Regions from separate parts of the Bradyrhizobium huanghuaihaiense genome, predicted to be linked through region 1. Evidence: predicted binding sites of a transcription regulator. Region 1 holds the regulator's gene; each other region holds the start of a gene.

Region 1 (7,900 bases):
CGGCGGCCTCGGGATCGGTGCCGAGCACAATCGGCGCACCGGTGGCCTTGATGAAGTCGCGCATCGCCTTCTTCGGCGCGAGCTCCGGGGGCGTTGCGACATTGAGCTGGAATTTGAAGCGCTCGGCGGCATGTGCCCAGGACGCCAGCACGTTGTTGTCGTCGCCGGTCCAGGCCACCGTCCGGCCCTCGATCGGGCCGCGATGCTCCTGATAGGTGAGGAGGTCCGCCATCACCTGGCAGGGATGCGAGCGCCGCGTCAGGCCGTTGATGACCGGCACGGTCGCATTCGCCGCAAGCTCCAGCAGCGCATCATGGTTGAGGATGCGGATCATGATGGCATCGACATAGCGCGACAGCACGCGTGCGGTGTCGGCGATGGTCTCGCCGCGGCCGAGCTGCATCTCGGCGCCGGTGAGCATGATGGGCTCGCCGCCGAGCTGGCGCATGGCGACGTCGAACGAGACGCGGGTGCGCGTCGAGGGACGCTCGAAGATCATCGCCAGCGTCTTGCCTTCGAGCGGCTTAACCGGCTGATGCGCCTTCTGCTTCGCCTTCATGGCGGAGGAGGCGTCGAGCATGCTCTTGAGCTCCGACAACGGCAGCTCGTTGATATCCAGGAAGTGCTTCGGCGACTTGCTCATCAGCTTGCCGCCCGCTTGGTCTGGCTGGACGAGATCGCAGCGCAGGCGCGCTCCAGCCGCACGACGCTGTCCTCGATCTCGGCTTCGGTGACGATCAAGGGCGGCAGGAAGCGCACGACATTGTCGCCGGCGCCGACCGTCAGAAGTTTTTCATTGCGCAGGGCCGCAACGAGATCGCCCGAGGGCACCACGGCCTTGATGCCGATCAAGAGGCCCTCGCCACGCACCTCGCTGACGACGTCAGGGTGACGATCGATCACGGAGGCGAGCTTCTGCTTGAGCAGCAGCGACATCTTCTGCACGTGGTCGAAGAAGCCAGGCTTGAGCATGACGTCGAGCACGGCATTGGCAGCCGAGATCGCCAGCGGATTGCCGCCGAAGGTCGAGCCGTGCGAGCCGGGGCCCATGCCGGCCGCCGCCTCCGCGGTCGCCAGCACCGCGCCGATCGGGAAGCCACCGCCGAGCGCCTTGGCGAGCGACATCACATCGGGTGTAACGCCCGTGCGCCGATGGGCGAAGAGATCGCCGGTGCGGCCCATGCCGGTCTGCACCTCGTCGAAGGCGAGCAGCAGGCCCTTCTCGTCGCAAAGTTGGCGCAGCGCCTTGAGGAAGGCGGGCGTCGACGAGCGCACGCCGCCCTCACCCTGGATCGGCTCGACCAGGATGCCGGCAGTCTGCGGACCGATCGCCTTCTTCACGGCTTCGATGTCACCGTGCGGGACCTGGTCGAACCCGTCCATCGGCGGACCGAACCCTTCGAGATATTTTGCAGATCCCGTCGCGGCCAGCGTCGCCAGCGTACGACCATGGAAGGCGCCCTCGAAGGTGATGATGCGGTAGCGCTCCGGTTGGCCCTTGGAGAAGTGATGATGGCGGACCAGCTTGATCACGCCTTCCAGCGCTTCGGCGCCGGAATTGCAGAAGAACACGAAGTCCGCAAAGCTTTCCTGGCACAGACGCGCGGCGAGTTTCTCGCCGTCCGGGCTCTGGAACAGGTTCGACATGTGCCAGAGCTTGGTCGCCTGCTCCTGCAGCGCCTTGACCAGCGCGGGATGGGCGTGGCCGAGCGCGTTCACCGCGACGCCCGAGGTGAAATCGAGATAGCGCTCGCCATTGGTCGCGATCAGCCAGCAGCCTTCGCCGCGCTCGAAACCGAGGTCGGCCCTGGCGAAAACGGGGAGCAAATGCGGCGCGGCGCTGTTAGTCATGACGATCACTTGATGTTGCGGACGGCCTGAACGCGCTCACGCAGCGCACCATTGACCGGCCCGGAAAACGAAACGTGCCGCCTTTTAAGGGCGGCACGTGACACTATCTTATGCCGGGTAGAACGGGTGTCAATGCCGCCCGAAAGCCCCGCGAAACGCTGAATCCGTAGTCTTGCGGTGCCGGATTTGCGGGGTTTTTGCCACGGAACATGTGGAAGCGAGTCGGCTGACTCTTGCGCGTGAGTCACGCCATATTGTAGCGTTTGGCTTGTCAGATACGACATCTCGTGCAGCAGTTCTGATCCTCTAAGTCCTCATGTACCGGCGTAAACGTTCGGGCGTTCTGGTTACGCCCGGCGAGCCTTAAGGGATTCTGGCGGCACGGGTTTTTCGAGGCTTAGGCATTCGCCGCAAGGCGCCAGGACGGCAGCCGCACGGCGAGGGAAAGGGTGCAATGACGGTTTTGACCTGGTCCGACGATCGCGTCGAGCAGCTGAAAAAGCTCTGGGAGGCCGGATTGTCGGCCAGCCAGATCGCAGCCGAGCTCGGCAACGTGACCCGTAATGCCGTGATCGGCAAGGTGCACAGGCTCGGCCTGTCCGGCCGCGCCAAGAGCCCCTCATCGGCAGCTCCCCGGCCGCGCAAGGCGCGTCCGGCTCAGCACATGATGCGGGTCAGCCGCCCCATCGCACGCGGCAACACCGCGCTGGCGCAGGCCTTCGAGGTCGAGGTCGAGGCTGAACCCGTGACCTACGACAACGTGGTGCCGATGAGCCAGCGGCTGTCGCTGCTCGAGCTGAACGAGGCGACCTGCCACTGGCCGGTCGGCGATCCCTCGAGCCCGGATTTCTTCTTCTGCGGCGGCAAGGCGCTATCGGGCCTGCCCTACTGCGCCCAGCACTCGCGCGTGGCGTATCAGCCCGCGGCGGACCGCCGTCGCGCACCGGCGAAGCCTGGCACGCGCTGAGTTTGTTCTGAGATCAAGAAGCAGCCGTCACACGATGACGGCTCAATACCCGATGTCGTCCCGGACAAGCGCGCCCCAAGCGCGCGCAGATCCGGGACCCATAGCCACCGCAAGATGTGGTTACGGGGACTCGGAGTTACCCTTTCGCGCAACAACTACGCTCTGTGGTTATGGGTCCCGTATCTGCGCTCACGCTTGTCCGGGACGACACCGATGTTGTGGCGGCAGCTCTCTAAACCAGCTTACGTCTGCTCCGCCTTCGCAAAGCGATCGTCGAGCGCATAGCCGGCGCCGCGGACGGTGCGGATCGGGTCCTGCTCGCGGCCGAGATTGAGCAGCTTGCGCAGGCGGCCGATATGGACATCGACGGTGCGCTCATCGATGTAGATGTCGCGGCCCCAGACGCTGTCGAGCAGCTGCTCGCGCGAGAACACGCGGCCGGGATGCTCCAGGAAGAACTCCAACAGGCGATATTCGGTCGGGCCGAGATCGATCGGCCGGCCCGAGCGCGCGACGCGGCGCTTGTCGCGATCGAGCTCGATGTCGCCGTAGGCGAGCACGGTGGCGAGCCGCTCAGGGCTCGCGCGCCGCAGGAGGCCCTTCACGCGCGCCAGCAGCTCCGGCACCGAGAACGGCTTGACGATGTAGTCGTCGGCGCCGGTCGCAAGCCCGCGCACCCGCTCGCTCTCCTCGCCGCGCGCGGTGAGCATGATGATGGGAAGCTGCTTGGTCTCGGGACGGGTGCGCAGCCGCCGACACAGCTCGATGCCCGAGAGGCCCGGCAGCATCCAGTCGAGCACGATCAGGTCGGGGATGTGCTCCTTGAGGCGGGTGTCGGCATCGTCGCCGCGCATCACCGTCTCGACGTCATAGCCGTCGCCTTCGAGGTTGTAGCGGAGAAGCTCGGTGAGAGCTTCCTCGTCCTCAACCACCATAATGCGTGCGCCCATGGTTGTCGTCGCTCCTTAAGTCTTCAGGTATTCGGGACCGTCGTGGCGAAGGTCGTCATGTCGCCCTTCGGCCGCTTGTCGGTGATGGCCTGGCCCTCGATCATGTAGAACACGGTCTCGGCGATGTTGGTGGCGTGGTCGCCGATCCGCTCGATGTTCTTGGCGCAGAACATCAGATGGATGCAGAACGAGATGTTGCGCGGATCCTCCATCATGTAGGTGAGGAGCTCGCGGAACAGCGAGGTGCAGATGGCGTCGACTTCCTCGTCGCCCTTCCACACCGCCATCGCCGCCGGCAGATCGTGCGCGGCATAGGCGTCAAGCACCGACTTGACCTGCTGCTGCACGAGGTCGGTCATGTGCTCCAGGCCGCGGAACAGTTTCAGCGGATGGAAGTCGGCATCGAGCGCGGCGACGCGCTTGCCCATGTTCTTGGCGAGGTCGCCGATGCGCTCGAGATCGGTCGCAACGCGCATGGCGCCGACGATCTCGCGCAGATCCACCGCCATCGGCTGGCGGCGGGCGATGGTGAGCACAGCGCGCTCCTCGATCTTCTTTTGCAGCGCATCGAGCTCGGCGTCGATGGTGACGACGCGCTGGCCGAGCGCGACGTCGCGGCGGATCAGCGCGTCGACGGAATCGACGATCATGCGCTCGGCGATGCCGCCCATCTCGGCGACCAGGCGGGTGAGCTCCTGGAGGTCGGTGTCGAAGGCCTTTGCGGTATGTTCAGAAGCCATGTCGCGTCTCCTCAGCCGAACCGGCCGGTGATGTAGTCCTGCGTGCGCCGGTCGCTCGGCGACGTGAAGATCTTGCTGGTGTCGTCGAACTCGATCAGCTCGCCGAGATACATGAAGGCGGTCTTGTCGGAGACGCGCGCCGCCTGCTGCATGTTGTGGGTGACGATCGCGATCGTGTAGTTCTCGGACAGTTCCTGGATCAGCTCCTCGACCTTGGCGGTCGAGATCGGATCGAGCGCCGAGCAGGGCTCGTCGAACAAGATCACCTCAGGCCGCACCGCGACGGTGCGGGCGATGCAGAGGCGCTGCTGCTGGCCGCCGGAGAGCGACAGGCCCGAGGCGTTGAGCTTGTCCTTGACCTCGTTCCACAGCGCGCCCCCGCGCAGCGCCTTCTCGACGCGGTCGTCCATCTCGGACTTCGAGATCTTCTCGTAGAGGCGGATGCCGAAGGCGATGTTCTCGTAGATCGTCATCGGGAACGGCGTCGGCTTCTGGAACACCATGCCGACGCGGGCGCGCAGCAGGTTCAGGTCCAGCTTGGGGTCGAGGATGTTGGTCTGGTCGAGCATCAGCTGACCGGTGACGCGCTGGCCCGGATAGAGGTCGTACATCCGGTTGAAGATGCGCAGCAGGGTCGACTTGCCGCAGCCCGACGGGCCGATGAACGCCGTGACGCGGTTGGCGCCGAGCGTCAGGTTGATGTTCTTCAGCGCGTGGTGCTCGCCGTAATAGAAGTTGAGGTTGCGCACCGTCACCTTTGCGGGCGCTTCCGGCAGCGGCTGCTGTGAGGCCAGATGGGCGTTGGAACTCACGGATACGGAAAGATCGGTCATTTTGCAGTCCTCTCGGCGCCGAGGATGCGCGCGCCAATGTTCAGGGCAAGCACGGTGATCGTGATCAGCAGCGCGCCGCTCCAGGCGAGCTGCTTCCAATAGGCGTAGGGGCTCTGCACGAAGTTGTTGATGGTGACCGGCAGGTTCGCCATCGTCTTGTTCAGGCCGAGGCTGAAGAACTGGTTCGACAGCGCGGTGAAGAGCAGCGGCGCGGTCTCGCCGGCGACGCGGGCGGTGGCAAGCAGCACGCCGGTGATGAGACCCGAGCGGGCCGCACGATAAGCGATACGCTTGATCACCAGCGAGCGCGGCAGGCCAAGCGCGGAGGCCGCCTCGCGCAGCGCGTTCGGCACCAGCAGCAGCATGTCCTCGGTCGTGCGCAACACCACCGGGATGACGATGACGGCGAGCGCGAGCGCGCCCGCAATCGCCGAGAATCCGCGCATCGGCACCACCACCGCACCGTAGATGAACAGGCCGATGATGATCGAGGGCGCCGAGAGCAGGATGTCGTTGATGAAGCGGATCACCGAGGTCAGGCGGTCGTTGCGGCCGTATTCGGCGAGATAGGTGCCGGCGAACAGGCCGAGCGGCGCGCCGATGCCGACGCCGATCACGGTCATGATGATCGAACCGACGATCGCATTGCGCAGACCGCCTTCGGTCGAGCCCGGAGGCGGCGTGTCCGCGACGAATATCTCGAGGTTCAGGCCTGCCAGCCCGTTGTAGAGCAGGGTCATCAGGATCAGCGCGAGCCAGGTGACGCCGAAAGCGGCGGCACCGATGCAGAGCCCGCGGACGATGATGTCCTTGCGGCGGCGACGTACGTAGATCGGGTTCATGTCACTTCCCCGCCTTCTTTTCCAGACGCAGCAGCATCAGCCGCGCGGCCGCGAGCACGAAGAACGTCAGCACGAACAGCAAGAGGCCGAGCAGGATCAGGCCGGACTGGTGCAGGCCGTCGCTCTCGGCGAACTCGGATGCGATCGCCGCCGAGATCGTCGTGCCGGGCGCGAAGATCGAGGACGATATCCGGAACGAGTTGCCTATGATGAAGGTCACCGCCATGGTCTCGCCGAGCGCGCGGCCCAGCGCCAGCATGACGCCGCCGATGATGCCGACGCGGGTGTAGGGGATCACCACACTGCGGACGACTTCCCAAGTGGTGCAGCCGACGCCGTAGGCGGCTTCCTTCAGCACCGGCGGCACGGTCTTGAACACGTCGACCGAGATCGAGGTGATGAAGGGCAGCACCATGATGGCGAGGATCAGCGCCGCATTGAACAGGCTGAGATAGGACGGGGGACCAGCGAAGATCGCTCCGAGCACAGGAACGCCGTCAAAGATCTTGATCATGAAGGGCTGGAACGTGTTGGCCAGGAACGGGCCCAGCACGAAGAAGCCCCACATGCCGTAGATGATCGAGGGGATGCCGGCGAGCAGCTCGACCGCCATGCCGATCGGGCGGCGCAGCCATTGCGGGCACAGCTCGGTGAGGAAGATCGCAATGCCCAGACCAACCGGGATGGCGATCAGCATCGCGATGAAGGAGGTGACGAGCGTGCCGTACATCGGCCCGAGGGCACCGAGCACGGGCGGATCGGCCGACGGCGCCCAGCGTTGCGTCCACAGGAAGGAGATGCCGTACTCCTTCATCGCCGGGAAGGCGCCGACGATCAGCGAGATGATGATGCCGCCGAGGATCAGCAGCACCGAAATCGCGGACAGCCGCGTGATCCAGTAGAAAGTGAGATCGCCGAGCTTGAACGCGCTCAAGGCCTTGGCGCGATCATACGGTCCGGCGGCATCAATTACGTTGCTCTCGACAGCCATCTCAGCCACGCCGATCCCCTGTACCCGTTATTTCTATACGCTTGTTGTTGGTGGCGGTCCCGTGCCCCGGATGCGGTGCAGCGCGAAGCGATGCGCCGCTGATCCGGGGCCTAGTGCTTGTGGGTCCCGGCTCGGCGGAGCGGCATTTCATGCCGCACCGCGTCCGGGACACGAGAGCTCTACTTAGCTCTTGATCTCGGCAGCCCAGGTCTTCTCGATCAGGGTCACGACGCCTTCGGGCATCGGGATGTAGTCGAGCTCTTCAGCCGCCTTGCCGCCGTTCTTGAAGGCCCAGCGGAAGAACTTGATGGCTTCCTGCGAGGCCGCCTTATCGGTGGCTTCCTTGTGCATGAGGATGAAGGTCGCCGCGGTGATCGGCCAGGACTTGTCGCCGGGCTGGTCGGTCAGGATGACGTAGTAGCCGGGCGCCTTGGCCCAGTCGGCGTTGGAGGCGGCCGCCTGGAAGGCCTCGACGGTCGGCTGCACCGGCTTGCCGGCCTTGTTGACGAGACCGGTGTAGGTCAGCTTGTTCTGCTTGGCATAGGCGTACTCGACGTAGCCGATCGAGTTCTTGGTCTGGCTGATGTTGCCCGACACGCCTTCGTTGCCCTTGGCACCGACGCCGACCGGCCACTCGACCGCGGTGCCCTCGCCGACCTTGCTCTTCCAGTCCGCGCTGGCCTTGGCCAGGTAGTTGGTGAAGTTGAAAGTGGTGCCCGAACCGTC
Region 2 (7,900 bases), 3.5 Mb from region 1:
ATCCATAGCCCATCTATCGCACTCGCCAGACCGGTAGCCAAACCGGGCCAAAGGCAGTCACAGGCAAGATATTATCGATTTCCCTCAATTTCGAACAGCATTCCGCGGCCCGGGACATCGGCGGCAATGTTCCGGCAATCAACTGCAAGACACATCCGCGGTCAGGGAAGCGAACGGCCGCGACGGCCGCATTAGCGCACCCTGCAACCGCCGTCACTGCCACCGCCTGCGTCATTCCCCCGGAATCCCCTGTTCAGCTTGCGGCGCGTGACGCCTGCTGCACGGTGTCTCTACTCGATAGACGAATGGCGCCCGGCTATCCCGAAGAAAAACCGCGCAAGGGGCGGCCTATCGATCAAATTTTCCTGCCTGCGCCGGGCGAAACAAGACATCCGATGCGTCGGCTTGCAATATCGACGCGCTCACGATCGCGGACGCGGGCCGCCGAGACGGCGGCGCAATGTATGTTCGAGGCTGTCGGCACAATGGCCAAGCGCCAGCTTCAGGTCGCTCTCGACGGTCCGGATGCTGACCTTGAGCCGCGCGGCGACCTGGTGCGCCGGCTGCCCCTCGATCGAAATGCTCCGAAGGACCTCGCGGGGCCGCGGCGGCAACTCGGCAAGCGCGCGCTTGAAAGCCTCGATTTCCGAACGCGCCTCGACCACCCTGGCCGGATCCGGTTCGTCATCGCATATGTCGAGAAACGCGTCTATCTCCGACGCGCTGACACGGTAATTCTGCGCCTTGCGGCGGTCCTTCGCGATGTTGATGGCGGTACGAAAGATGTAGTCGGCAGGACTGCGTACGGGTTCGGCATCCGTTACCCTGTCGAGGCGCAGGAACGTCTCGTGCAAGGCTTCGTGGGCGAAATCGGCCGACCCCAAGCGACGCGTAAGCTTCCGGATCAGGCCTTCATAGTTCTCGACCAACTGCCCCCGCAGCCGTATTCGATTGCTATCAGCCACGTTTCACGTGCCCAACATACTCTGGTATTTCCGGCGCAAACATTGCCTACGCAACGACCGCAAAAGGTTGCGAAGGTCGTACCGGTGCGGGGCTACACATTTATGACACAAGGTGCAAGCCATTGCACGGAGGCCCCGTGCCATCGGCATGGCCCGATCTCATGACGGATCAAAACTCGAGCTCCAGGTGAATATTGAGCCGATCCGGCAACTCGGGTGGAATTGGCGGCAGCGGCTGGGCTCTCCGGATGGTCTCGATCGCCTCCTTGTCGAGCAGCAATTGACCCGAGCTTGTTCGCACCCAGACGCCGAGCAGCGTGCCATCCCTCGCCATGGCGAACTGCGTGTCGACGACCTTTCCTTCGAGATGTATTGCGCTCGCCGCCTTGGGATAACGCTGGTACCGCGAAACGTGCCGAAGCAACGTCTGTTGAAATTTGACGGCCGCGCTGCTCGCAGGCCCGCTCACGGCCGCAGGCATCGGCGGAGTGTCTCCGGGCGAGACAGTTCTCGCTCTCGGAGCCGGAACGGGATCGTCGGATGGTGTCGGATCCGGGTCCTTCAATGAAGTATCGGCGCGGCTCGCAACATTCGCCGCGTCCGGTTGAGAAACCGGGGCGACGGCTATCGGGACGGCTTCGGGCCGCGGAAGTAGCTGAACCTGCACAACCGCGGCCGACTGTTGCCCGGGAGAGCCGGCCGGCACTTGCATCCTGATCCAGTAGACGCCACCGACGAAAAGAACGGCCGCCAGAGCGGGAACGCCGAGCAGGCGATAGAACTCTCCCGATGACGAGGCGGCATCGAGGTCATCGTCCTGGAAGGATCCAAGCACCGCAGCTCGTCCCTTCTCGTTTCCGCGGCGAATATCGCTGTCGCTCATTGCAGGGACTTCACCACGATGACGACGCGGACCGGCTGTGGCGTATTCGCCGGCGCCGGCTTGCTGATCGTCAGGCCCCGAAGCGCCGCCGAAACTGCAACGTCCCGCTCGTGGTCCCCGGTCGAGCGGAACAACTCGGTTCGCTCGATCGTGCGCGCGGGATCGATCCAGATATCCAGCACCGCGCGATAATTGCCATCGCGCGTCTTTGCGTTCTTTCGAAGCGCATTCTGAATGTCCATCTGCACTCTCTGGCTGTAGTCCTGTAACCGGGCCGCATCGTCGGCATCGCCGGTCTGACGCACGCGCAGCCGCCCCAGGGACAGATCCGATGTTGCGAGGGGCGCCGCCGGAGGTGCATAGCCGACGCCCTCTGCGCTGGGAAGAGCAAGCGTGATGGCATCGGGACGAATGTAGCGCACCTTCAGCTCCGTGCTCGTAAGCAGCAGGTTCAGTGCTTCGTCCGCGGCATACGTTCCTTCAACCGCGACCGACGTCCGGCCGACGGCGGAGTTGCTTTCATAGAGCACTTGAATGCCGGTGGTCTGCCCATAGGCCTGCAACGCACCGGCCAGGGACTGTGCCGGAATGTGGAATGCGATCGGCCTGCCCGCACGCGCCGACCGGTCTTCCTCCGCGGCATTGGCGCCGAAGATGACCGTTATCAGCCAAGCGGCCAAGACCAGCTGCAGGCGGAACGCCGCGCGGATACCGCCTCGAGGGCGGTCGGCATGTAAGGCGATGGCGCCATGCAATGTAGCTGCTTTCATCGTGCTGCTCTTGTCGACCAGAAACAGCACGTCAGCCATCTGGATCGTTGAAGCCCAGGCGAATGCCTCCTCTATATCGTTTGCATGACAGTGATCTAACCGGCCGGTCGGATGGCACGATCGGACCTCGGACCCGAATGCCAGCCCGGGATCCCGCCTTAGAGCGATGCCTTGCGCCCCAGTCGCTGCAACAGCGCGGCTCGCTCAGCCTCCGTCAGGTCCTTCAACTGCTCCGCCGTGAACTCGCCGTTGCCGAGCACGCGGAACATGCCGTTCGGATCGTAGCTCTGCTTGTCGGGAGTCCGGCGCTTCTCATCCTCGCTCGGGTCGGGCCGGCGCCGCTCGCCGTCGCCACCACCATACCCGAGAACTTCCACGATGATCACCGACGGCCGGTCCGACGACCCCTGCCTGGTCACGTCTTTCACGGCGTCCGTTGCCGCCTTGTCCTTGGTCTCGAGCGAGAGCGGCGCAGTCTTGACCTCCGCTTTCGGCACACCCTTGCTCTGGCCCGAGACCTGGATGTTGTCCACGTTCACGATGTTGAAACAGGCGCAGGTGAAATTGCCGCTGACGCGGATGCCGGCGTCTCCGGCATTCACCGTGCCCTTGGGGGCAATCAGGTTGACGTCGCCTTCCGTCACCCCCGTGAAGCCGATGATGGTTCCGATGCCGCTGCCGGAAATATCGGCCTTCTCGAGCACACGCGTCACGGCATCGATATCGGTCTGGATTTCCGGCGCCGACGGCACGCGCGCGGTCTTGGCGCCGCGGCCGGCGTCGATGTCGCCCTGCGTCGACCAGATGATCTCATTGCCGCCGGCGAAGGTCAGGATGCGCGAGCGGTTCACGGTGACGCTGTCACGAGCGAACAGGTTGATGTCGCCGGGGCCCAGCGTCACGAGACCGTATTCCACCGGCGCCGGCTTGCCGAGCGCCGCAACTTGCAGGCCGCCGCCAGGCGTCAGCACTTCGATGCTGCCGCCCGACATGGTGCGGAACTTGGCGTTTCCGGTCCTGACGTCACCTGCCCAGTCGGTGCCCGGGAACAGCGTCTCGATCGCGGCATAGCCGCGGTTGTATCCGCCGTTGCGCGGCTTGCCGTTGCCGTCGGATGTGTTCTGGTCGTCGCCTGCGGCGCGCAGCTCCTGCATATAGACTTCCCGCACGAAGCGTTCGCGCACCAGCATTGGCAGAGCCTGGAATTTGCTCCAGGCATCGAGCGGCGATAGTTTCTCGCCGGTCACGTCCTCCATGAAGGAGACGATGCCCGTACGAATCTTGTGCGGCCCGGAGGAACGTTGCTCGAATGCGTCGGTCAGGTAGAGCGGCACCACCGTGCCGTCCGCCAAGGTGGTCTTGAGATAGTCGGGCATCTTTCCGACATTGGCCGGATCGAGATAGGCCTTCAGAAACGCGTCATAGGACGGCTGCTTGCCCTTGAGACCCGCCATCACCGTGATCGCCGCGCTCTGGCTGGGCAGGCCGATGATCTCCGTGAAATCCTTGGGCCGGTTGTTCGAGTCATATTCCCGGTTTCCGGTGCCGAAGATCGACAGTTCCGGCGCGTAGACGTCGCGGCCTGCGCTCACCTGCACTGCGCCCGGCCCCTGCACATAGATCGAGCCCCGGACCGGGCCGCCCATAATGTCATTGCCGGCCTCGAGCAACGACACGTCGGTCGGATGAATGTTGCGCAGTGAGTAGTTGATGTTGCGGATATCTGTGCCGGCGCGGAACCAGGTCTGCTCGTTGGCCATGACGCCGGCCGTGAAGATCGTACCGCTCTGAGTTGTGAGCGCGCCGACAATCGATCCGTTCAGGGCGTAGACACGGCTCGGCTCGTAGTCTGCCTCGTTCGGCAGATGCGCGGGATTGCGAAGGTTGTAGAGATGCAGCGCGTGGCCGGCGATGTTGCTGGCCGGCGTGGTGAACGTGTTGATCAGAACGTAGTGGAGCCCGCTCAAGGTATCCGGCGAGGAACCGCCGAGGTTGACCGGAGAGGAAACTGTACCTCCGACAGGCTCGAACGGCGACGGAATCATCTCAAGTGCGGCGCGGGACATCACGATCTCGCCGGCGAACACGTCATTTGCAGCGAGAATCCGCAGCTCCGGATTGCTGCTCGGCATCGTGTACAGAGTGCTGTTCAGCACGGAGCCGTTCAGTGCGGTCACGCGCGTTTTCGACGGATAGATGTTGCCGGCGAGCGAGTTCACGTTCGCAAAATATTGCAGAGCCGACGTTGTGATGTCCTTGGAGAGATATGTCGCTTGCCCGACCAGGATCACGTCGCCGCCCGTCGAGGTCAGGTTGAGCGCAGTGCGCTCGCTCTGACTGCTCATGAAGGTCAGCTCATGCGACATCCCCTTGCCGACCAGCAGCGGATCGAGAACCGTCTGCAGCCGCAGGTCGCCGGCGGTTCGCACGTCCAGGGTTGCATCGCCGACCGACAGGATCGGGGCGATCGGATAGGTGACGATCTGCGTCCCCACCAGCGCCTTGACCTCGCGCCCGACCGCGAATTCACCGGCGGTGATCGTGCCGGCGCCGCGCCCGATGTAATAGTAGCCGGCGCGGACGGCACCGCCCGCCTCGACGGTCATCGCACCGCCGTTGCGCAGTTCCAGGAGCTTCCTCTCCGTCGTGGAACGCCCGCCGCGCACGCGACCATTGGTCGGCAGCGCGACCGTCAGGTTGTTGAGATCGCCGCCGGCATGGACCTCGACATTGCCGCCGCCGAGCGCGCCGACGCCGCGCAGGAAGTTGGCGTAGTCCACCCACCAGGAGCTTTGCTGAGCTGCCATCTGGCCGTATGCGGCATGACTCCAGGGACCGAAAACGTAGGAGTTATCCGTCGCGCCCTGCCGATTCAGCCACTCCGTGTAGTGTTGCATCTGTGAGCGATCCGCCGGCAGAGCGACGTCGATGTTGCCGCCGACGGCAATGTCGAGATGGCCGCCGCCGACGCCGTAGGTCGCGCTGGCCGGCGCGGTGGTGAAATCGTTGAAAACGGCGAGATCGCGCCGGCCGGCGGTATAGATCGAGGCGCCGCCCTTGAGCTGCAGGTCGCCACGTGCAGCGATGCTGACGTCGCCGGTGCCGGTGCGCACCATCGTCACGGGATTGACGGTGGACGTCGTCGCCCCGGGCTTGATGGTCGCATAGAGTGAAGCGATCGTCGCAAGATTGGGGACGATCTTCGTCAGATAGAAATCCTTGAAGGTCGAGTACCGCGTGATGACGCTGAGACGGTTGCCGCCGCTGGCGGCCGTGTTGGTCCACCTGAAGTCGGCCTGCGGTTGCGCAGGGTTGGGATTCAGGCCCTTCGCGGCGGCATAGTTATTCCAGAGGTCGAGCACGTAGCCGTAGGCCGGATCCGTCGGCAGGCCGAAAGATATTTGCGCGCTGGAATCGTTGTTGAGGCGGACGCCGGAAGTGGACTCCAGGCTCGCGGGCCAATCCGCAGGATTCATCGTCGTCGAACCGGGTGAACTGCCCGAGCCATAGGAGGCGACCGAGTCGACAAGAGCGGTCGCTGTAACGGAATTCGAGCCGCTGACATAGGTGTACGCCGACTGCTCGCTGAGCGTGATCTTGCCCGTGGCGCCGCTGGCGAGGCGCGTCGGGTCGGCGCTTTCGCCCATTGGCGTGGCGCCCGCAACGAGTCCCAGGCTCCAGGACGGCACCGCCACCCTCGAGCCGTCCGGCTCGGTGATGGATGGGAACAGGACCGAATTGGCCAGCGTATTCGGCGCGCTCGCCCCCGGCGAGTTGGCCTCTGCGCTGTAGGGAACGCCGATCAGGGTCGGCGGCGTCGTTGAGGTTTCGGTTTTCCTCGTGCCGAGCGTCGCGAAGGTGATGCCGGCATAGGCCGATGGGTTGGTCGTGCTGGTGCTGTCGTAGGGCGTGAGATTCGCGGTGGTGCTGGTGCGCCCGACGTTGAACACCATGCCCAGGTTCGTCGAGGTGGTGCCCTTGACGGCGACGTAGGTCGAATCGAGCGGGTTGGCGAACTGGAAGAAGCCGTCCGTGACACTGCCCTTCAGGTCGATGTTGCCGCCGGCGCGCATGGTCAGGACGCCCGGCTCTCCGAGAATGCTGCCGCCGGTGCGATAAACCATGGTCGTATGGTCACGCAGCAAGGCGCTTTCCTTGCCGGCGACGACATAGGTCTTGCCCAGCACCGGTTCGATGGCCATCACGCCGGCCGCAAGCGCCGAGGCCTGATTGACCACACCTGCGCCGAGATTCCAGTTGCTCTTGAGCACGATGTCGCCGGAAAAATTCAGCTCCATTCCTGCGCGTGCGTGGAAGTTCGACTGGCTCGTCAGTGCGCCGAGGTCCGCGTAGCCGGCACTGACGTCGAAGTCGCGCACGAATTCGACCAGCGTGCCGGCGCCATAATCCGCCAGCACGTTGAGTTTGCCGGCCGCGACCTTAGTCAGATCGAGTTCGGCCTGGCCGCTGCTATTGACGGTGACGCCGACGAAGCGCGGATCGGATGCAAGCGTCGCGAGGTCGAAGCGCTTGTAACCTTCAAGCACGATCTCGCGCGCGCCGTTGATCGCGCCGGCAAAGCTGACATTCACCTTGTCGGCCCCAGGCTGCTCGATGACAGGCGCACGCAGCGTCACCTTGCCGCCCTCGCCGCCCGCCACGTCGATCACGCCGCCCAATACCCGCAGCACGCCGTTCGAGATTCCGAGGGTGACCCGGCCGGAGCCGAGGCCGTCCACCGTGTCGGTGGCGCCTGCCCGCAGCAGCGCCGCATTCGTCATGGTCAGGCCCTGGCCGCCATAGATCGAGATCGAGCCGCCATAGGTCGCACGTGCGTCGATGGTGCCTGCGACGGTCACGGCGCCCTGATCTGCGGCGAGCGAGAACTCCTCGACCGTAGTTGCGCCGTCGAGCGTGACGTCGCCGGAGCGAATCCGGAAGCTGCGCGATTTGGTGAAGCCGGCGCCATTCAGACGCTGGTTGAGCCCGCCGAAATCCGACAACGCAGTGATGTCGAGCGAAAAGGAGCCGCCCCGTTTGCCCGCCGCGGCCTTGGCGTTGATCGTGCCGTTCAGCGTGACCTGGCTGCCGTCCTGCTCGATTGCGAGCGTGCCCGCGCCGCCGCCGATGGGACGCCCGTCGGCGTCCCGCGCGGAGCCGAGGTCGAGGATCGCGCCCGCTCCGAACAGCACCGCGCCGCCGTGCGCGCCCAGCGAGATGGTCCCGGCATCGGCGTATTCGGACACGTCGAAGAACTTCTTCTCGAAACCCCCGACGTCGAT
Region 3 (7,900 bases), 690 kb from region 1:
CAGGTCCGGCCCGACCGCGAACGGCATCAGCACCACCACGGTCAGGAAGAACAGCACCCCGATCAGCGCCCCGCCGCCGACGCGGAGCGCGATCCGGATGTCCCGGCGGATCAGGGCGGACAGGGCGGTCATGGGGCTGCCCTTTCGGCGGGATTCGAATCTGCACGCGCGGCCAGCCCCAGGCACACGGCGCTCCCTCCCCCCTTGCGGGGGAGGGCGGGGGAGAGGGGCAGCCCAGGAAATGGTGCGCGTTGGGTCAGAACAGGGCTTGGACCGGACGAGAGAGTCCCCGTGTGGCACCCCTCTCCCTGACCCTCCCCCGCAAGGGGGGAGGGAACGGAGAGAGCGGAGGTTTGGCGCTTGGAAAGCTGAGGGTCGATCGGAATCATGCCGCACCCCCGATCCGCAGCTCCCGCGAATCGATCCCGAGCGGCGCATGGGTCGCCGCGATGATCATGCCGCCGCAGGCGAGGTGCTCCCGCATCAGGCCGCCGAACATGTCCTGGCCGGCCACGTCCAGTGCGGTGGTCGGCTCGTCCAACAGCCAGATCCGGCGCCGGATCGTGAGCAGCCGGGCCAGCGAGAGCCGGCGGCGCTGGCCGGCGGACAGGAAGGCGGCGGGCAGATGGGTGGCGTGGTCGAGGCCGACGGCCTCGAGGCTCGCGGCGGCGTCAGAACGCTCGCCGCCCAGAAAATCGGCCCAGAATGCCAGGTTTTCCTCGACGCTCAGCGCCGGCTTGAGGGCGTCGCGATGGCCGAGATAGTGGCACTGCTCCGGCAGCGTCATTTCGGCGTCGCCCCCGTCCAGTACGATCGTGCCGCCGGCCGGAACGAGCAGGCCTGCGATCAGGCGCAGCAGCGAGGTCTTGCCCGCGCCATTGCGGCCGACGACCGACAGGGCCTCGCCGGATGCGGCATGGAAGTCGAGCCCGGAAAACACCTCGCGCCCGCCGCGCACGCAGGCGACCCCGCGTCCGGACAGTTGCATCTTGGCTTGGTCCAGTCCGCTCAAAGCCAGGCCTCAGGAAATCTTGGGGTAGCGCATGGGAATTTTTGGCTCGGCAATTGCTGCGGCACGATTGTGGCTGTGGCGGTGCGGTTAGAAAGCTTCTATAAGCCCGGAACTACTTGATGCAGCAACTCAACCTGCCCCTGCAAGCGACCCAGCCTGCTACGCTGACGGTGTTAAAATACCCTGCCGGGTATAACTAACAATTGGGATTTCCTACATGACCTCGCTCGACAGCTTCAAATGCAAAAAGACCCTCAAGGTCGGCGCCAAGACCTATGTCTATTACAGCCTGCCCACGGCCGAGAAGAATGGTCTGAAGGGAATTTCGAAACTCCCCTATTCGATGAAGGTCCTGCTCGAGAACCTCCTGCGCAATGAGGACGGCCGCTCGGTCAAGAAGGAAGACATCGTCGCGGTGTCGAAGTGGCTGCGCAAGAAGTCGCTGGAACATGAGATCGCCTTCCGCCCGGCCCGCGTGCTGATGCAGGATTTTACGGGCGTTCCGGCCGTGGTCGACCTGGCTGCCATGCGAAACGCCATGCAGAAGCTCGGTGGTGACGCCGAGAAGATCAACCCGCTGGTCCCCGTCGATCTCGTCATCGACCACTCCGTGATCGTGAACTTCTTCGGCGACAACAAGGCCTTCGCCAAGAACGTCACCGAGGAATACAAGCAGAACCAGGAGCGCTACGAGTTCCTGAAGTGGGGCCAGAAGGCGTTCTCGAACTTCTCGGTCGTGCCGCCCGGCACCGGCATCTGCCACCAGGTCAATCTCGAATATCTCTCCCAGACGGTTTGGACCAAGAAGGAGAAGATGACGGTCGGCAAGAAGACCGGCACCTTCGAGGTCGCCTATCCCGACTCGCTCGTCGGCACCGACTCCCACACCACCATGGTCAACGGTCTCGCCGTGCTCGGCTGGGGCGTCGGCGGCATCGAGGCGGAAGCCTGCATGCTCGGCCAGCCGCTGTCGATGCTGCTGCCCAACGTCGTCGGCTTCAAGCTGAAGGGCGCGATGAAGGAAGGCGTCACCGCCACCGACCTCGTGCTGACCGTGACGCAGATGCTGCGCAAGCTCGGCGTCGTCGGCAAGTTCGTCGAGTTCTTCGGCCCCGGCCTCGACAATCTCTCCGTCGCCGACAAGGCGACCATCGCCAACATGGCGCCTGAATACGGCGCGACCTGCGGCTTCTTCCCGGTCGACGCCGCCGCGATCGACTACCTCAAGACCTCCGGCCGCGCCGCGCCGCGCGTCGCGCTGGTGCAGGCCTACGCGAAGGCGCAAGGGCTGTTCCGCACCGCCAAGTCGGCCGATCCGGTGTTCACGGAGACGCTGACGCTCGACCTCGCCGACGTCGTGCCGTCGATGGCCGGCCCGAAGCGTCCCGAAGGCCGCATCGCGCTGCCGTCGGTCGCCGAAGGTTTTTCGGTCGCGCTCAGCAGCGAGTACAAGAAGGCCGAGGAGCCGGAGAAGCGCTTTGCCGTCGAGGGCAAGGACTTCGAGATCGGCCATGGCGACGTCGTGATTGCCGCCATCACCTCCTGCACCAACACCTCGAACCCGAGCGTCTTGATCGGCGCGGGCCTGCTCGCGCGCAACGCGGCTGCGAAGGGCCTCAAGGCAAAACCGTGGGTGAAGACCTCGCTCGCCCCGGGCAGCCAGGTCGTCGCGGGCTATCTCGCCGATTCCGGTCTGCAGAAGGATCTCGACAAGGTCGGCTTCAACCTGGTCGGCTTCGGCTGCACCACCTGCATCGGCAATTCCGGTCCGCTGCCGGAGGAGATCTCGAAGTCGATCAACGACAACGGCATCGTCGCCGCCGCCGTGCTGTCCGGTAACCGCAACTTCGAAGGCCGCGTCTCGCCGGACGTGCAGGCGAACTATCTGGCCTCGCCGCCGCTGGTCGTCGCCCACGCGCTCGCGGGCAGCGTGACCAAGAACCTCGCGGTCGAGCCGCTCGGCGAAGGCAAGGACGGCAAGCCGGTGTACCTCAAGGACATCTGGCCGACGACCAAGGAGATCAACGCCTTCATGAAGAAGTTCGTGACCGCGTCGATCTTCAAGAAGAAGTATGCCGACGTGTTCAAGGGCGATACCAACTGGCGCAAGATCAAGACGGTCGAGAGCGAGACCTATCGCTGGAACATGTCTTCGACCTATGTGCAGAACCCGCCCTATTTCGAAGGCATGAAGAAGGAGCCGGAGCCGGTCACCGACATCGTCGAGGCGCGCGTCCTCGCCATGTTCGGCGACAAGATCACCACCGACCACATCTCGCCGGCCGGCTCGATCAAGCTCACCTCGCCCGCAGGCAAGTATCTCAGCGAGCACCAGGTGCGTCCCGCCGACTTCAACCAGTACGGCACGCGTCGCGGCAACCATGAAGTCATGATGCGCGGCACCTTCGCCAACATCCGCATCAAGAACTTCATGCTCAAGGGTGCTGACGGCAACATTCCGGAAGGCGGCCTCACCAAGCACTGGCCCGACGGCGAGCAGATGTCGATCTACGACGCCGCGATGAAGTACCAGCAGGAGGAGGTGCCGCTGGTGGTGTTCGCCGGCGCCGAATACGGCAACGGTTCCTCGCGCGACTGGGCTGCGAAGGGCACCCGTCTGCTCGGCGTTCGTGCCGTGATCTGCCAGAGCTTCGAGCGCATCCACCGCTCCAACCTGGTCGGCATGGGCGTGCTGCCGCTGACCTTCGAGGAAGGCACCTCCTGGTCGTCGCTCGGCCTGAAGGGCGACGAGAAGGTCACGCTGCGTGGTCTGGTCGGCGATCTCAAGCCGCGCCAGAAGCTGACTGCGGAGATCGTCTCCGGCGACGGTTCGTTGCAGCGCGTTTCGCTGCTCTGCCGCATCGATACGCTGGACGAGCTCGACTACTACCGGAACGGCGGCATTCTGCACTACGTGCTGCGCAAGCTCGCGGCCTAAGCGCGAATTTGTGAACGGTGGCTCACTGCGACGTGAGTAGAAGGTTAAACGAAGGCGGCCTATCACAAGGCCGCCTTCGCGCGTTTGCGGCATGTTTTGGATGGGCCCATCCGGCGGAAAATCGGTTTTCGCACGGTTTCCTGGATGGTTGAGCATGCCGCGCCCCGTAAGACTACGGTGACCATCAATCGATAAGATTCCCCCTCCCACGAGCTTTGGTGTGCGGCGTTCGACATGACAACAATGACGGCTTCTCATCTGATTTCACGTTGGTCCGGTGCCCTCTGGTCGGGAGCACTCGGCATCTGTGCAATCGTCGCCGTCATCCGTCCCGCTCACGCCGATCCCCGCGCCGTTGTCGAATTGTTCACCTCGCAGGGCTGCTCGTCCTGCCCGCCCGCCGACAAGATCATCGGCGACCTCTCCAGCGACCCCTCGATCATCGCGCTGAGCATGCCGATCGATTATTGGGACTATCTCGGCTGGAAGGACACGCTGGCGGATTCGCGTTTCTCTGCACGGCAGCGTGCCTATTCGCGCATGCGCGGTGACCGCGAGGTCTACACGCCGCAGGTCGTGGTGAATGGCTCGACGCATGTCATCGGCAGCGATCGCGCCGGCATCGAGAGCGCGATCGGCAAGACCGACAAGGGCACCGGCGTGATGAGCGTTCCGGTGACGATGTCGCTCGCCGGCAAGCAGATCAACGTCTCGGTCGCCGCGAGCAATGAGCCGGCGGTCTCGCATGGCGAGGTCTGGATCTGCTCGATCGCCAAGTCGGTCCCGATCGCGATCGCCAAGGGCGAAAATCGCGGGCAGCAGATCACCTACCACAACGTGGTGCGCAACCTGCTCAAGGTCGGCGACTGGAACGGCCGTGCCGAAAGCTGGACCGTGCCGATCGAGAACCTCACGCGCGATGGCGTCGACGGCGCGGTGGTCTACGTGCAGGACGGCAGCCGCGAGAAGCCGGGCCCGATGCTCGGCGCGGCGTACACGTCGCTGCACTGATTCGAATTTCTCTCTAGCGTCGAATTCGCTCTAACGCCTCATGGTGAGGAGCGCGCTGTTGCGCGCGTCCCGAACCATGCGAGGCCCCGCTGCTGCATCCGGGCCTCGATCCTTCGAGACGCCGCGCGAAGAGCGCCGCCCTCAGGATGAGGGGAGAGAGTGTGCCTGGCGGTCAGGAGAAATGGTCGCGTCCGGAAACATCCGGGCACAAACAAAAAAGGACCAACTCGCGTTGGTCCTCCTTGTCGCGCGTACAGACCCGATCCTGTTCGACCCCGGGGGGCTGGGGGCTGAGGAATCCGGAACCGAAAGGACCGGGTCAACGCACATTGGTCTTTTCGCAATGCAGGGCGGCAGGCGCTGGGCGGAAAAGCGGCGAGACTAAGATTCTTGAGCACGATCCCGTGACGGTTCGTCGCGACAGAGTTCCACCCCTGCGTGTGGCCTGGTTCGTACCCGATTCTACCGGTTGAGCCACAAGTCTCTCTGGGCTTTGTCTCTCTCTGGGCTTTTTCCCGGGTTCCATCGAGAGCCCTTGCGGAGGACGGCGGTTGGCGCGATCATGCAACTGTCATGATCCGCGGTTCCGGGGACGGTTTTCGCGGACGCGGTCATGTTGCGCGACGAGGAGGCGCTTCTCATGAGCCTGATGCCGGAGGATGCCGATCCGAGCGGGCAGCGCGCGGCGGCGCGTCCCGCCGCTACGAACGCGCAACCGAACCGGGTGACTTTCAACCGGCTCGAGCTGCATCGTATTCTCAATCTCTATGGCCGCATGGTTGCCGACGGCGAGTGGCGCGACTACGCCATCGACTTCCTCAGGGATCGCGCGGTGTTCTCGGTCTATCGCCGCGCCTCGGAAGTGCCGATCTATCGCATCGAGAAGGATCCGCGCCTCGCACGCAAGCAGGGCATGTACAGCGTGATCTCGGCGACGGGCCTGATCCTGCGCCGCGGCCACGAGCTCGACCGCGTGTTGCTGGTGATCGATCGCAAGCTGGCGGTGGTATAGCCACACGGACAGTGCCGTAGGGTGGGCAAAGGCGCAAAGCGCCGTGCCCACGTCCTTTCTCCATCGCCGCAGATGGTGGGCACGCTCCGCTTTGCCCACCTTACGGCACCGGTGATTTGGCGAGACCTCGTACCCCGGATGAGCGAAGCGACATCCGGGTCTTTGCTTGCCGTGTTCCCGGGTATCGCTGCGCTCACCCGGGCTACGGGACTGCCCTACTTTGTTGGCACGCTCCGCGCGCCCTCGCCGAGGTCGCGCTGCATCATCACCGTATCGAGCCAGCGGCCGAATTTCAGCCCGACATTGGGATGCGTGCCGATCATCTTGAAGCCGCCCCTGGTGTGCACGCCGATCGAGCCGGCATTGGCGGAATCGCCGATCACCGCGATCATCTGGCGGAAGCCGCGCGCCTCGCATTCGGTGATCAGCCGCTCCAGCAGCTTTGAGCCGACGCCGCGGCGGTGGAAGGAGGGATCGAGATAGATCGAGTTCTCCACGGTAAAGCGGTAGGCCGGCCGCGGCCGGTAGGCGCCGGCATAGGCGTATCCGGCCACGCGCCCGTCGAGGATCGCGACGAAATAGGGATAGCCGCCGTCGACCAGCGCGCGATAGCGGCGCGTCATCTCGGCAAGGTCGGGCGGTTCCAGCTCGAACGTCGCCGTGCCCTCGCGGACGGCCTGCTGGTAGATGGCGGTGATGGCGGGAAGGTCGGCCTCGATGGTGGGCCTGATTTCAGGTGCGGACATGGGGGAAGATTAGAGCCTTCCGGAGACTGCTGGAAGAGGCTGTTCCGCCTCCACGCCCGTCATTGCGAGCGCAGCGAAGCAATCCAGAAATGCATCCGTGGAGGGACCTCTGGATTGCTTCGTCGCAAGGGCTCCTCGCAATGACGAGGAGAGACCCCCGCCCCAAACAAAAACCCCGGCCTCTCGGCCGGGGTTCGTGTCCGTTCTCTCGTCTCAGAGCTTAGTCGCGCTGACCGAGGAGCTGCAGGAGCAGCGTGAACAGGTTGATGAAGTTCAGGTACAGCGACAGCGCGCCGGTGATGGCCGCACGCTCTGCGATGTCACCGCCGGCCGAGGCGTAGCCGTAGATGTAGTCGTTCTTCAGCCGCTGCGTATCCCAGGCGGTGAGGCCCGCGAACACCAGCACGCCGACCACCGACACGATGAACTGCAGCATCGAGCTCGCCAGGAACAGGTTCACCAGGCTCGCGATGATGATGCCGATCAGGCCCATGAACAGGAACGAGCCCATGCCGGTCAGGTCACGCTTGGTGGTGTAGCCGTAGAGGCTGAGCGCACCGAAGGTCGCCGCGGTGATGAAGAACACCCGCACGATCGAGGTGTGGGTGAACACCAGGAAGATCGACGATAGCGAGATGCCCATCAGCGCCGAGAACACCCAGAACAGGATCTGGGCGGTCGAGGGGGCGAGGCGGTTGATGCCCGCCGAGATCACGAACACCATCGCAAGCGGCGCGAGCATGAACAGCCACTTCAGGGGGCTGACGAACATCGCGTAGCCGAACGGCGTCAGGAACAGCTTGCCGACGCGGACGGCGTCCGCCGTCGGGACGTCGGTCACGGCGGCCATGTAGACGCCGAGCGCGGCAAGGCCCGTGATGGCGAGGCCAATGCTCATGTAATTGTAGATGCGCAGCATATAAGCGCGCAGGCCGGCATCGACCGTCGCGGCGTCGACACGCCCGGCGGCCCTGCCGAAAGGAGAAGCGTAGTTACGGTCTAGGTCCGACATGGTCGAATTCCCGTTGGTTGGCCGGTCCGGCATGAGGGTCGCCATGCCTCCGGTTCGTCAAACTCTATCTCGGATACCGCTGCCTGCCGACTAAATTTTGGCTAACAATCGGGGCTCCGAACCCATTCGATATGTGGGAAACTAACACATTCGCCGCAACCGTCCACGC
Region 4 (7,900 bases), 4.8 Mb from region 1:
ATCGGGTCCTGGTCGTGACGGACCTTCTCGACCTCCTCGCGCGTGCGATATTTTGCAGGGTCGGACATCGAATGGCCGCGATAGCGGTAGGTCTGCATCTCCAGGATGAAGGGGCCCTTGCCGGCGCGGCACCAGGCCGCCGCCTCCTCGCCCGCCGCCTTGACGGCGCGGACGTCCATGCCGTCGACCTGCTTGCCGGGGATGTTGAAGGACACGCCGCGCTTGGAGAAATCCTGCTGGGCCGAGGCGCGCGAGACCGAGGTGCCCATGGCGTAGCGGTTGTTCTCGATGACGTAGATCACCGGCAGCTTCCAGAGCTCCGCCATGTTGAAGCTCTCATAGACCTGGCCCTGATTGGCCGCGCCGTCGCCGAAATAGGTGACGCTGACATTGCCGTTGCCGCGATAGTGATTGGCGAAGGCGAGGCCCGTGCCGAGCGAGACCTGGGCGCCGACGATACCATGGCCGCCGTAGAAGTGCTTCTCCTTGCTGAACATGTGCATGGAGCCGCCCTTGCCCTTGGAATAGCCGCCGCGGCGGCCCGTGAGCTCGGCCATGACGCCATTGGCGTCCATGCCGGTCGCAAGCATGTGGCCATGGTCGCGATAGCCGGTGATGACCTGATCGCCCTCTTTCAGGGCCATCTGCATGCCGACCACCACGGCCTCCTGGCCGATATAGAGATGGCAGAAACCGCCGATCGCGCCCATGCCGTAGAGCTGGCCGGCCTTTTCCTCGAACCGCCGGATCAGGAGCATCTCGCGGAGCGCCTTGAGCTCCTGCTCCCTGGTGAATTCCGGGGGCGATGCGCCGTCGGTTTTGTCCTGTGCAGCGCCTGCGGCGGCTTTCTTGGGTGCGGCCATGGGAATTCCGGGTCAGAGAAAACTTCAGCCCTCTCTAACCCAAGTCAAACGCCCTTGGAAAGCACCGCGGCGGCATGGCACGACTTTCATTATGCCGCACTGCAACGTGGCCGAAACTTTGCAAAACCTTTAGGCTTGATCAGGCAACTTTAGCTCACGCGCCAGCGAACGTGGCGCGTGCCACGCACGCAACGAAATTCGGACGCGTTTATCCGCGGGTCTGAACCCTTGCACGCGTCCGATTCGCCGTGCCGCCTACCAGCCCAGCTCACGCAAATACGCTGCGCGGGCGGCGACGCCGGTATGCGTGAAGTCGCTGAAGACCCCATCGACGCCGAGCCGGAAGAATTTGAGATATTCAAGGCTGGGATCGCCGCGATAGTCGGCTGCGAGATATTTCTTCTCGTTCCGGAATGTGAAGACATGCACGAACAGGCCGAGCATGTGCGCATCGGTGACGAGGCTGGTCGGGTCCTGCGTCGAAGCCTCCGGCGTCGATCCCTTGTAGGGCGTGCCGTCGGCATTGCTGTCCTTCCACGGCGCGATCTTGAGTGGAACGATATAGGCCTTCCACGGACCGATGCCGTCGGCATAGGTCTTGATCTCGGCCATGCCCTCCGGGGTCAGCATCGCATCGTAGAGGCGCGCATCACCCGCAACCGTCCAGTCGAACGGACGTGAGCTCGTGATGTTGTTGAGGAGCACCTTGCCGGTTTTGAAGTCGATACCGTTGCCGTCGATCAGCTGGGCCTGCCGCGTCTGGAGCCCGTGGCTGCGCATATATTTCAGGCTGCCGGGCTCGAAGCTCTGGACCAGGATGGGCGCGTCCTTGGTGTTGAGGCCGTTGTCCTTGATGATCTTGATCAGGGCATCTTCGAGCGGATGACTGCCGGCCGGGCCGCAGCCATTGGCGATCGCCTGGGCATTGTTCCAGGTCGGGTTCTTGGTTTCGGGGTAGACGAGGATCGAGCGCCCGGTCTCCTTGCTCTTGGCCTTGGCGATGTCGATGACGTCCTGGAAGCTGATGATCGGGAGCTTGCCATTGAAGACCTTCGGCCGCTCGTTGGCCGCGTCATAGGTGGTGCCGGCGATCCATTCCTTCAGCTCGGCCATCGTGAAGTCGGTGATCGACCAGTCGTTGGTGTGGTCCTCGCCGTCCACGATCAATGACTTCAGCACCGATTTCGGATCAGCCGGATCGGTGAGATCCGTCAGGTAATCGGCAGGCGCGCTCGGGGAAGCTGGCGCCTTGACGCGCACGCCGGGCACCGTGCGCTTGCGCGCGGCCACAGTCGCATTGGTCTTCGCGACCTCGGCAATGTCAGTGTTGTCGCTGAGCCAGGGATTATGCCGCACGACCAGCACGCAATCCTTGGTCAGGTGCAAATCCTCTTCGAGCGCGTCGGTCCCGACGGCCGCCGCGAGGTCATACGAGGCCTCGGTCTCTTCCGGCACCAGTCCAGGCAGGCCGCGATGGCCGAGGACGAGCGGCGCCTTGCCATCGACGGTCAGGAAGGGTTTTGCGCCTGATGGCGCCGCAGCGGACTGCGCGAAGGCCATCGACAGCGGGAGCGCCGCGGCCCCGAGCAAAATCGCCCCAACATACATTGTCCGCCGTGAACGAATGTTCCGCATCGCCAAGCCTCCGTCTTTGCCCGGCATTGCTGCGAATGCCGGCAGCGCCGAACCCGGATAGGCGCGGCGCTGCCGTCTTGTCCGAATTCTCTGACAGATGGATGACGGTGGAGAGGGCGGCGCAGGGGTGCGCCGCCCTCTCCTGCCTGAACAAATCTTGCTCGATCAGAAGAAACCCAGCTTCTTCGGGCTGTAGCTCACCAGGAGGTTCTTGGTCTGCTGGTAGTGGTCGAGCATCATCTTGTGGGTCTCGCGACCGACACCCGACTGCTTGTAGCCGCCGAAGGCCGCATGCGCCGGATAGGCATGGTAGCAATTGGTCCAGACCCTGCCCGCCTGGATCGCCCGGCCGAAGCGGTAGCAGCGGTTGGCATCGCGGCTCCAGACACCGGCACCTAAGCCATAGAGCGTGTCGTTGGCGATCGCGAGCGCTTCGTCGTCGGTCTTGAAGGTCGTGACCGAGACGACCGGGCCGAAGATCTCCTCCTGGAAGATGCGCATCTTGTTGTGGCCTTCGAACACCGTCGGCTGGACATAGAAGCCCTTGGCGAGGTCGCCGCCGAGCTCGGCACGACCGCCACCAGCCAGCACCTTGGCTCCCTCCTGCTTGCCGATGTCGATATAGGAGAGGATCTTTGCGAGCTGCTCGCTCGATGCCTGCGCGCCGATCATGGTGTCGGCCACGCGCGGATCGCCCTGCTTGATCGCGGCGACGCGCTTCAGCGCGCGCTCCATGAAGCGGTCGTAGATGTCGGCGTGAACCAGCGCCCGGCTCGGACAGGTGCAAACCTCGCCCTGGTTCAGCGCAAACATGACGAAGCCCTCGATCGCCTTGTCGAAGAAGTCGTCGTCCTCGGCGGTGACGTCCTTGAAGAAGATATTCGGCGACTTGCCACCGAGCTCCAGCGTCACAGGGATGAGGTTCTGGCTGGCATATTGCATGATCAGCCGGCCGGTCGAGGTCTCGCCGGTGAAGGCGATCTTGGCGATGCGCGGGCTGGACGCCAGCGGCTTGCCGGCCTCGAGGCCGAAACCGTTGACGATATTGAGCACGCCTGCTGGCAGCAGGTCGGCGATGATCTCGGCCCAGACCATGATCGAGGCCGGGGTCTGCTCGGCGGGCTTGAGCACGACGCAATTGCCGGCGGCCAGCGCAGGCGCAAGCTTCCAGCAGGCCATCAGCAGCGGGAAGTTCCAGGGAATGATCTGGCCGACCACGCCGAGCGGCTCGTGGAAATGATAGGCGATGGTGTCGTGGTCGATCTCGCCGATCGAGCCTTCCTGGGCGCGCACCACGCCGGCGAAATAGCGGAAATGGTCGATCGCGAGCGGCAAGTCGGCGGCGCGGGTCTCGCGGATCGGCTTGCCATTGTCCCAGGTCTCGGCGACCGCGAGGCGCTCGAGATTCTCTTCCATGCGGTCGGCGATCTTGTTCAGGATCGCGGCGCGCTCGGCGACGCTGGTGCGGCCCCAGGCGCCCTTGGCGGCATGCGCCGCGTCGAGGGCGGCCTCGACGTCCTGCGCGTCGGAGCGCGCGATCTTGCACACGACCTGGCCGTTCACCGGCGAGGCATTGTCGAAATACTTGCCGGCAGCCGGCGGGACGAACTTGCCGCCGATGAGATTGTCATAGCGTTCGGCGAAGGGATGCTGGGTGACGCCGAGGAATTCCACCTTGTTCATTGATCACTCCCGATGTTGCTGTTTGCGCTTGTCGTCGCATGTTCGCGACTTGCGCTGACGATGATGCGGGAGGCGTTTTCTGTCAGCCCGGTCGGGAGCGATGGCGGCGCGGACCTGTCGCAGTTCTGAGACAGTCGTGGGCGAGGCAGCGCGAGATGGAGCACCCCTGCTTCCACATCGTCATTGCGAGCGCAGCGAAGCAATCCAGAGTCTCTCCGCGGAAAGATTCTGGATTGCTTCGCTGCGCTCGCAATGACGGCTGAGAGAGGACGTGCTCAGTGGTTCAGCTCGAACCGCTTCAGCTTCCGGTGCAGCGTGGCGCGGCTGACGCCGAGGGCCTTGGCGGCGGCGGAAACATTGCCGCCCGCGCGAAGCAGCGCCCGCTGCAACACCGCGCGCTGACCGCCGGCAAGGTGGTCATGCGCAACATCGCCGCCGAGCAGATCGGCCGCGGGCACTGGGCGCAACGGGCGACCGGGCGCGATCCCAAGTCCAATGCCAAGTCCAATGCCAAGTCCCATCCGGGCGGAGCGGGTCGCACCGATCACGAGATCGTCCGCATCGACGGCCACGAGGCCGCCGCACTGGCCGTCCGCAGCCGGCGTCAGCACGATGCGGGCATGGGCGAAGGCGCGGCGGAACATGTCGGCCTCGATGCGTTTGGCCGCCTCGCCCGCCGCCAGTGCGATCAGGCTGGAAAACGCATCGGTGCGGTCGGCGCGGCAGGAGGAGACGTCGAGCACACCGGCGAAGGCCGCCTCGTGGTCGTAGATCGGAACCGCAGTGCAGCTCAGAAGCGTGTTGCGGGTGAAGAAGTGCTGGTCGCGGTCGATCGTCAGCGGCCGCTGCTCGACGACGCAGGTGCCGATGCCGTTGGTTCCCTCGTGCTCCTCGCTCCAGAGCGCGCCGGTCCACAGGCCCCAGGATTGGAACGTCGCATCGTCCGCGGGCGTGCCGCGACGGTCGACCGGCACCCCCTCGCCGTCGGCAAGCAGCACACAGCAGCCGGCCGCTCCAACGGCCTGATAGAGCCGGTCCATGGCGCCTTGCGCGGCGGCCAGCAGCGGCGCGATGCGCTCGCGCGCCGTGCGGAGTTCCGCCTCCGTCAGCCGCTTCGGCAGGCCGCGGCCAGAGGGGTCGAGATGATGCAATCGGGAGGAACGGCGCCAGGAGGCCACGAGCGCGGAACGAGCCGCCTGGCCTGATGCGATGGCGGCCTCGACACGGGCCGCGTGATGCTGGGGGGCTTGCCCATTCATCACCGTTTCCTCCGGGTGGCATTCTTAAGACGTGCCGGCGGGGCCTTGTTGATCTCCGTCAATCCTGGAGGCCGCGCGTCGAACAAGCCATGCCCCCGCCCGCGCCGCCCCGTCAAGGCGGCAAAGCGGCTGCCGCCTTGCGACCTTCGAGTGATGGAGATGGACCGCGAGGAATCCCGACGCCAGCTTGCGAGGTTGGTTTCGAATCGCGCGAAAACGCTAGTTCGGCGGGATCATCCGGACGAGATCATGCGGATTGACGTAGTCGAGCTGGAACCGGGCCCGCTCGTCCAGCATGTCGGGATCGATCCTCGAGGTGCGCAGCAGCGAGACGCGCTGCTCGCTCCTGGCGCGCTCGCGCTTGAGCTGCGCCAGCTCGCTGGTCAGCGCGATGATCTCCTGGTCGAGCTCCTGGCGCGCGTTGAGGCCGTATTTGCCGGTATAGGCGTTGACGCCGAAATAGCCGACGATGGCAGCCGCCATCGCGTAGAGGGCAAGACCGGTCAGGATCGATTTCAGGCGCGCGCGGGAGACCATCTTGGGAAGATGCGGCACCTTGGTTAAGGGAGCGCTAACGCCCCTACCCGCGTCGTAGTCATGGCCGGGTCAAGCCCGGCCATGACGAGAGCGTGTGCTCACCCGTGATGCTTCGCCACGTGGGCGGCAAAGGCATCGATGTAGGCCTGGAGCACACCCTTCAGCGAGTCCTTGGTGAGGTTGCCCTCCGCATCGAAGGCATCGCCGACGGCGTTCAGATAGGTCTCGGGCTGCTGCATGATCGGACCGGTAATGCCGGGCAGGATGTTCTGCAGCGTCTTGGCGGCGCTGACGCCACCGAGCGGTCCCGGCGAGTTCGAGATGATGCCGACCGGCTTGCCGTTGAACGAGCTCTTGCCATAGGGCCGCGAGGCGACGTCGATGGCGTTCTTCAGGGCGCCCGGAATGGCGCGGTTGTATTCGGGGGTGACGAAGATGACGCCGTCGGACTTTTGGACCTTGTCACGGAAGGCCAGCCAGTCCGCGGGCGGCGCGCCCTCGAGGTCCTGATTGAAGAAGGAGATGCCTGCCGGCGTGATGACCTCGAGCTTGAGAGAGGCCGGCGCGAGCTTGGCGAGCGCATTGGCGATCTTCAGCGAAAAGCTGTCCTTGCGCAGGCTGCCGGCGATAACGACGATATTGTAGGCCATGGGGTGTCCTTGAAACCTTGAGGGGAAGTGCCGGGCGGCACTTAAGCGATCCGGAGCGATGGATGCAAGTGCATGGACCGGTCCGATTTGGAAACGCTGCGTTTCGCGAAAGCAGATAGTCGTCCAAACCAATCAGGCCGCCCAGCGGCGGCCTGATGTTTCGCACAAAATCTACAACGGCAATCAGATCGTCGGATTCCACGCCGACGGGATCAGGCGATACTTCGCCCCGTCCCTCTCGACATGACCGACCGAGGGGAAGGTGAAGTGGAAGCCGATCACGGTCGCCTTCTCCGCCACCGCCATGTCGTAGAATTTGTGGCGCGTCGCCTGCGCCAGCGCGGCGTCGGCATCGAACATCACGTGCCAGTCCGGATTGCGCAGGAAGAACTCCGGGATGTTGGTGACGTCGGACTGGATCAGCACCTTGGCATCGCCCGAGGCAACCGCGAACGAGGTGTGGCCGGGCGTATGGCCGGGCGTCGCGATCGAGGTGATGCCAGGCGCCACTTCCTTGCCCCACTCGTACTTGGTGACCTTGGACTCGAGCCCGGCGAAGGTCTTCTTCACGTTGGCGAAGTAGTTCTTCATCATCGGATTGGACTCGGCCTTTGCGGCGTTGTCCTCGCTGGTCCAGAACTCCCAGTCCTTGCCCGGCACCATGATCTCCGCGTTCGGGAACGCGAGAGCGCCGTCGGCGAGACGGATACCGTTGGTGTGGTCGGGATGCAGATGCGACAGCAGCACGACGTCGATGTTCTTGGGATCGACGCCGGCGGCCTGGAGGTTTTGCAGGGTGCGGCCGACGGCGCCCTTGCTCGGCTCGAGATTGGCGACGCCGTTGCCGGTATCGATCAGCACCAGCTTGGAGCCGGTGTTGATGAGCTGCGGGTTGAACGGCACTGTGACCATGCCCTTGGGCATGTAGGCGGCCTCGCCGGCGGCTGCGGCTTCTTCCTTCGGCACATTGACGACGAACTTGTCGGGCATCGGAAAGGTGCGCGCGCCGTCGTTGATCGAGGTGCACTCCAAGCTGCCGACCTTGTAGCGATAGAAGCCCGGCGCCTGCGTCCCGGCTGGCGGCACTGAGGCATTGGCAATGGTCGGGCGAAGTCCGGTGGCGGCAGCCGCACCGACGGCGGCGACGCCTGCGAGCAGGTGACGACGATTGAGATCGGTCATGGAATGAAGTCCCCTTCTGAGCGCCTTGCGGTTTTTCCGCTTTCAACGGCGGCGGGAATAATCCCCGGCCTCGCTCAGAAGGCAAGTCCTT

What was found. The regulator PhoB, encoded in region 1, activates phosphate uptake and scavenging genes when phosphate is short. The targets are predictions, from matches to a motif close to TGTCATNNANCTGTCAT.
Region 2: N2603_RS27990 (STN domain-containing protein) is a predicted target of PhoB. The motif match lies at 2,692-2,708, and genes of this name have one in related genera.
Region 3: N2603_RS01870 (DUF2794 domain-containing protein) is a predicted target of PhoB. The motif match lies at 5,520-5,536, and genes of this name have one in related genera.
Region 4: N2603_RS21490 (glycerophosphodiester phosphodiesterase family protein) is a predicted target of PhoB. The motif match lies at 2,589-2,605, and genes of this name have one in related genera.

Annotation. Positions count from the first base shown of each region.
Region 1 covers NZ_CP104172.1:9,312,711-9,320,610, forward strand. The annotation lists gene argF (ornithine carbamoyltransferase) at 1-643, opposite strand, end outside; gene N2603_RS43420 (aspartate aminotransferase family protein) at 643-1,851, opposite strand; gene N2603_RS43425 (GcrA family cell cycle regulator) at 2,306-2,818, shown strand; gene phoB (phosphate regulon transcriptional regulator PhoB) at 3,061-3,768, opposite strand; gene phoU (phosphate signaling complex protein PhoU) at 3,792-4,508, opposite strand; gene pstB (phosphate ABC transporter ATP-binding protein PstB) at 4,520-5,341, opposite strand; gene pstA (phosphate ABC transporter permease PstA) at 5,338-6,183, opposite strand; gene pstC (phosphate ABC transporter permease subunit PstC) at 6,185-7,174, opposite strand; gene pstS (phosphate ABC transporter substrate-binding protein PstS) at 7,358-7,900, opposite strand, start outside.
Region 2 covers NZ_CP104172.1:5,846,054-5,853,953, forward strand. The annotation lists gene N2603_RS27980 (RNA polymerase sigma factor) at 423-884, opposite strand; gene N2603_RS27985 (TonB family protein) at 1,135-1,848, opposite strand; gene N2603_RS27990 (STN domain-containing protein) at 1,845-2,657, opposite strand; gene N2603_RS27995 (filamentous haemagglutinin family protein) at 2,777-7,900, opposite strand, start outside.
Region 3 covers NZ_CP104172.1:386,061-393,960, forward strand. The annotation lists gene ccmB (heme exporter protein CcmB) at 1-132, opposite strand, end outside; gene ccmA (heme ABC exporter ATP-binding protein CcmA) at 386-988, opposite strand; gene acnA (aconitate hydratase AcnA) at 1,230-3,950, shown strand; gene N2603_RS01865 (DUF1223 domain-containing protein) at 4,185-4,961, shown strand; gene N2603_RS01870 (DUF2794 domain-containing protein) at 5,602-5,973, shown strand; gene N2603_RS01875 (GNAT family N-acetyltransferase) at 6,189-6,719, opposite strand; gene N2603_RS01880 (Bax inhibitor-1/YccA family protein) at 6,940-7,731, opposite strand.
Region 4 covers NZ_CP104172.1:4,495,166-4,503,065, reverse strand. The annotation lists gene pdhA (pyruvate dehydrogenase (acetyl-transferring) E1 component subunit alpha) at 1-863, opposite strand, end outside; gene N2603_RS21490 (glycerophosphodiester phosphodiesterase family protein) at 1,119-2,498, opposite strand; gene adh (aldehyde dehydrogenase) at 2,664-4,181, opposite strand; gene N2603_RS21480 (GAF domain-containing protein) at 4,457-5,440, opposite strand; gene N2603_RS21475 (FtsB family cell division protein) at 5,660-5,977, opposite strand; gene N2603_RS21470 (NADPH-dependent FMN reductase) at 6,076-6,627, opposite strand; gene N2603_RS21465 (MBL fold metallo-hydrolase) at 6,811-7,809, opposite strand.